2 linked regions of the Acidisarcina polymorpha genome follow. The main gene of each other region encodes a partner of the protein of the gene in region 2 in a complex. Links are inferred from orthologs where the notes say so. Each region holds a gene or a part of one and is shown on either strand. Other genes may lie near its edges.

Region 1 (2,887 bases), 980 kb from region 2 along the record:
CGAATGAAGCTCGCCTCCAGATCAGCACCGCCAGCACGGCCGCCGATGCTAAACGAAGCCCATTGTTCCAGTTCGTTCCCCGATGCGCCCGGTTCACTGCCATAAAACTGTTTGCGAATAAGGAAAATACCATCAAAGCAAAGATTTGCGCGACGAAGAGCTCAAGGACGAGCTTGGCTTCGCGCCCGCCGATTGTACGCAGATGAAGCCATCGCGCCACGGGCAGTAACGCGATCAAACCGGCAATAGGCAGCAGAGCGAGCATCATCCATTGCAGCAGACGAAGGGCGCTTGCCTGCACCCGCTTGCATTCCTCCAACTCCCCGCGGTTGCGATGGATGCTCATCTGGTTAGCCGCGTAGGTCTGCACACCAAAATTCAGGGATCCAAAATAGGAGACGGCCGCGCTGAGCGTAATCCATTCCCCATAGACAACGATGCCGTTGGCAGATCTGTGTAGAAACAGCGGCGGGATCAGCAACTGGGAGAAGACCGTGACCCCCTGGCCGGTCACAAATGCTATCAGCATTTTTAGAATCCGCCGCAGGCTCTCCATTCGGTAGATCTTCCTCCGCTGGTTCGCCTTTAAGCATAGCTTGCGGTCGCGCCGCCCATCGCCTGGGCGGGTCGGCTTGCAATTTGGCTCAGGAGTGCCTAGCGTTTCCTTATGAGCACCAACATCGCCGCTCCTGCGGAAATTACCCGGAATCTTCAGCAACTCGCCGCCGACATTGTCGCCAAAGCCACTCGCGCCGGGGCCACGGACGCCGAAGTTGTCATCCGCGAGGGAGACGAATTCTCCACTCTGGTGAGACTCGGGCAGGTCGACACATTGAAGGAGTCCGGCTCGCGTGGAGTGGGATTGCGGGTCTTCCTCGGGCAGCGCGCCGCCAGTACTTCGTCGAGCGACTTCTCTCCGGAGGGAATCGACCATCTTGTCTCGGGGGCAATCGCGCTGGCTCGCGTCACCTCCGAAGATCCCTTTGCCGGACTTCCTGAGGCGGCCAGCTTCGGCCAGTTGACCGGCGACCTGGACCTTTACTACGAAGATGTCTATTCCCTTCCCGGCGAGCAGCGAATCGACTATGCCCGCCGCGCTGAAGCTGCGGCGCTGGCCGCCGATCCCCGCATTCAAAATAGCGACGGAGGCAGCTTCGACGCGGCTACCGGGCGAAAGATCCTGGCCAATTCTCGAGGATTTCTGGGCGAATACCGCCGCTCTTACGCTTCCATCTCCGCGGTCCCGATTGCGCAGTCCAAGGATGGACAAATGCAGCGCGATTATTGGTACACAGCGGCGCGCACATTGACCAAACTGGAATCCCCGGAATCGATTGGCGCAGAGGCGGCGCGGCGCACTCTAAGACGATTGGACGCTCGCCGGGTGCCGACCCAGCGCGTCCCCGTCGTTTTCGCTCCAGAGATGGCCCGAGGGCTCGTTGGCAACATCTTCGAAGCAGCCAATGGGGACGCCATCTATAGGGGAGCCTCGTTCTTCGCCGACCAGCTCGGCGAACAGGTCGCCGCTGCCAACATCACGATCATCGACGATGGCACGCTCGTTGGAGGCTTCGGTACCTCGCCCTTTGATGGCGAGGGTCTGCCGACCCGCCGCAAGGCGATCATCGAAAATGGCGTTCTGAAGAACTATCTGCTCAACACCTACACGGCGCTCAAGCTCAACATGCAAAGTACCGGCAACGCTTCTCGCGGGCTGGCTGGAAATCCCGGCATCGGCGGCGGCAACGTCTTTCTTGAAAAGGGCAGCCTCGCCCCCGCCGAGATACTGGCTGATATCAAATCAGGCCTCTATGTCACCGAACTCATGGGCTTCGGGGTGAACATGGTCACCGGCGACTATTCCCGCGGCGCTTCCGGCCTGTGGATTGAAAACGGCGAGCTTGCTTATGCCGTTCAGGAAATTACGATTGCCGGCAATCTCAAGGAAATGTTCAACAACATCGTTGCCATCGGCAACGACCTTGAGTTCCGCGGAGCAGTGACCGCTCCCACCCTCAGGATCGAGGGGATGACCATCGCCGGCGCCTAGAGCATTTCGCAATTCGGGGTTCGCTACGCTTTCTGATCTTTTCCAAGGGATGACTCCATATCGGGGCCACGTATCGTGGTTCGTTGTTGCGAATCGGTAAACTTGCTGTAACCGAGAATGCTCGCCCAGACCCTCACCTTCGACTCCTCAAACCCAGCGCCAACGCTCGCTCTGCTGCCGGAGAAGCCGGGAATTTTCGCTCTCTTTGGCGCCGACCCCAAGGCCGAACCCTACCTCGCCCGCACCACTAACCTCCGGCGCCGGCTCAAACGGTTTCTCGACGCCAAGCCAACCCAGACCCGGCGTCTGCGCCTTACCGAACGGGTGGTTCGGATCGAATACACGGCCACCGGCTCCGACTTTGAATCCTCGCTCGCTCTTTACCGCGCCACCCTGCAGGCATTCGGCGAACGCGCCCGCAAGCGCCTCCACCTTTATGCGCCCTACTTTCTGCGCATGACCAGCAAAAACCGCTATCCGCGAGTGTATGTTACGAATTCGATTTCTAGATCTGCCGCCGGCTCGCTCTTCGGCCCTTTTCCTTCACGCGCCGCCGCCGAACGCTTCTGTGACGAGGCGCTCAACCTCTTCCTCCTGCGCCGGTGCTACCCCGATCTCGACCCCGATCCAGCTTTTCCGGGCTGCGTCTACTCCGAGATGAAGATGTGCCTCGCTCCCTGTTTCAAGGGCTGCACCGATGAGCGCTATGGCGAAGAAGCCGCCAAGGTTCACGCTTTTCTGACTTCTCGCGGGCAGAGCCTCCTCGATGCCTTGGCTAAGGAAAGGGATCTCGCTTCCCAGGACCTGGATTTCGAGAAGGCCGCCGCTATTCACGCC
Region 2 (2,979 bases):
AAAAAAGTCGATCGGCTGCCTCGCACGTGTCTTGGCCTCGCTCCATCCGCGAGCGAAGATCGATCGGTGCGGCTGCACTCCGGGAGTTGACAGCTCAAGTACGGGAGCACCGTTACTGATTACAGGGGCGTCGATGGTTAGCTTGGATCCATTGGAAAGAACCAGGTCGTCAAAACGCACCTCCGGCTGATGAAATGGGGTGAAATCCCCGTGCAGACGCGCGTGGTTGCGCATCGACCGGTCCGGATTCAGGTAGGTCACTTCCCCGTGAACGGGCGTGCCCTTGGGCAACACCATTCTTCCGTCGACATAGAGCGGGTAGAGGAGTGTGGCTGCGACCGGTTCTCCCTTCTTCATAGGCAGGGAGCGAGGCAGTTCAACCTGGAGGCTCGTGCCTGCCGAGAGCACGGGCGCCTGGACTTTGATCTGGGAGGCTTTATCGCTCTGTGAAGCGGAGACTGGTGGAGTTTGCGGCCGAGGCTGGAGCGTCTGAGCGTGCCCTGGAGAAGCGAAGCTCGCAGACAGCACCAAGACGGACACTCGAAAAGGAGTGATCATTGCTGCTGACTCCATGGAGGGATGTCGGGCCGTTCTCAGTATAAGACGGCAAGATGAAGCGGAGGTCATCGAGCGGTGATCAGGCGCCAAGGGCGCTAGAAGGGACCGGAACCGGCTTGCCGTTGGAAGTCGCCGAAAGAAGAAGGCGAATATACCCATGCCTACGCTTCCACCTAAGGAGATAAACAAGGGCAGAAGACGAACCTGTTCGAAGGCTTAGTTTCCTGTGCCTCCGACGGTCATCCGATCGAGCTTGATGGTGGGCATGCCTACCCCGACCGGAACACTCTGACCATCCTTGCCGCAGGTGCCGATTCCTTCGTCCAGTGCCAGGTCGTTGCCGACCATCGAGACATATTTCAACGCCTCCGGCCCGTTACCAATCAGCGTTGCGTCGCGCACCGGAGCAGTAATTTTGCCGTCTTCGATCAGATAAGCTTCGGACGCGGAGAAGACAAATTTTCCGCTGGTAATGTCTACCTGACCGCCACCGAAGTTAACCGCATAGAGCCCGCGCTTCACGCTGCGGATAATATCTTCGGGAACGTCTTCGCCATTGAGCATGTAGGTGTTGGTCATGCGCGGCATGGGGATGTGCTGATAGCTCTCTCGGCGTCCGCTGCCAGTCGAGGCGATGCCCATCAATCGCGCGGAGAGCTTATCGCTAAGGTAGCCTTTAAGGACACCATTTTCGATCAGCACTGTCTCCTGGGTGGCTGCGCCCTCGTCGTCGACATTCAATGAGCCGCGACGGGAGGGCATGGTCCCGTTGTCGACTACCGTGACCTTCGAACTGGCGACACTCTGGCCGATTAAGCCGGCAAATGCGGAGGTTTTCTTGCGGTTGAAGTCGGCTTCGAGGCCGTGGCCAACTGCTTCATGAAGCAAGACGCCAGGCCAGCCGGGCCCCAGGACGACCTCCATTTCGCCAGCAGGAGCAGCTACTGCGTTGAGCTGGAGGATGGCTTGCCTGGCTGCTTCGTTGGCGAAGTGCTCCGGCGATTTGGTGTCCTCAAAAAAGTCGAGCTCAACTCGGCCTCCACCACCGGAAGTACCCTTGGAGTTCCGCGCGCCGTCTTTCGCGATCACAAAAACATTCAATCGCGCCAAGGGCTGGGTGTCCGAGGCGAAGGTGCCATCAGAGGCCGCAATTAGGATCCGGCGAAGCTCGTCGGAGTAGCTGGCTCGCACCTGGACAATCCGGGCATCGAAAGCGCGAGCGGCTTTGTCGGCCCGCATCACCAGCGAAAGCTTGGCGGCGAGCGATGCGTCAGAGTCCGCCGCCGGAATGGGATACAGGCTTGGTCTCTGGCTCTCATTCGCGTTAAATCCTGTGACCAATTCCTTCGTCGGACCATTGGCGATCAATGATGCGGTGCGGGCAGCGCGTAGCAGCCGTTCCGAAGAAAGGTCGTCAGTGTAGGCATAGCCGGTGCGCTCACCGGAGATCACGCGGATGCCGCATCCTGCACTTACTCCTTGGCTCGCGGATTTCACCAGCGACTCGTCCACCCCGATCGAAGTCGACGCGATCGATTCGAAGTAGAGATCGGCGTAGTCGCCTCCGGCGGAGAGTGCTTCGCCGAGGCAACGCTCCAGAAGGCGTTCCGTCAGGCCAAATTTGTCAAAGAAGTAGCGTTTGTTTGCGGATTCGGCATGACTGGCAGGCGTCGATACGGTTGTGGACATGAAATCCCTCTGAAAATTAGATGAACGGGGCGACAATTCGATTGTAGGCGATCCCAGGCGGCGGGTCCCAAGTAGGCAGCCCAAATCGTGTTCAGGCCGAGTGTAGCCCCTTCAGGACTACAACTTTGGGCGTATTGATCTCTTCCTTGCGCCTGTTAGACTCCTTGCGCTGGCCGGGGGCGATTGCTTTGCTGGAGCAAAGCGACGCCGGCAATTCCCACCTCACACGGCTCTTGTTGGTCCCTCCGCCTTCGTCATTTTCGACGAAGGCTCAGCCCATTAGCTTCCCCGGCATCAGTCATGCTGGAGGAGGGCGGCGGCTTGGATGGCGCCGCCAACTCTTGCACAGGTGAGCGGCCTCGACAATTGATATTCTTAGCGCTATGAAAAAGTTTTTGGCTCTCTCCCTGCTCCTGATCTTCGCAGCACCGGTTTTTGCTCAGACCCACCATCATCGTCGCCATCGCCGTCATCATCACCATGCGCCTCATCACTCCTAGAGCCTCATCACTCCTAGAGAAAGCCTAAGATTGGTTTTTGGCGAGCCTCCCCAAAAACCATAAATATCCAGAAAGAGAATGTGGTATTGTCCAGCGCATGAGTGGAACTCCTGCGCTGGACGCATCTGATTTCAAGCTTCGGTACCCAATCGGCGCGTACGAAGCGAGCAGCAACCGAACCGATGAAGAGCGGACCGAAGCCATCGCCGTACTCGAAGCGTTGCCTGCCAGG

The links.
Region 1: the proteins of tldD (region 2) and ACPOL_RS22100 are in contact, whole or in part, in a solved structure (PDB 5NJ9), measured with the Escherichia coli proteins. The link is inferred for Acidisarcina polymorpha from one-to-one orthologs.

Annotation. Positions count from the first base shown.
Region 1 is NZ_CP030840.1:5,203,119-5,206,005, reverse strand. The notes cover bases 1-2,858. They hold ACPOL_RS22100 (TldD/PmbA family protein), read left to right. Parts: upstream 1-667; coding sequence 668-2,050; downstream 2,051-2,858. Other genes in these bases: ACPOL_RS22095 (UvrB/UvrC motif-containing protein), read left to right, coding at 2,168-2,858; ACPOL_RS22105 (lipopolysaccharide biosynthesis protein), read right to left, coding at 1-529. In the rest of the region: more of ACPOL_RS22095, read left to right, coding at 2,859-2,887.
Region 2 is NZ_CP030840.1:4,219,920-4,222,898, reverse strand. Bases 12-2,961 are described here. They hold tldD (metalloprotease TldD), read right to left. Parts: upstream 2,248-2,961; coding sequence 775-2,247; downstream 12-774. Other genes in these bases: ACPOL_RS17920 (YfiT family bacillithiol transferase), read left to right, coding at 2,845-2,961; ACPOL_RS17935 (hypothetical protein), read right to left, coding at 12-558. Outside these bases: more of ACPOL_RS17935, read right to left, coding at 1-11; more of ACPOL_RS17920, read left to right, coding at 2,962-2,979. UniProt on the Escherichia coli protein: Metalloprotease involved in CcdA degradation. Suppresses the inhibitory activity of the carbon storage regulator (CsrA).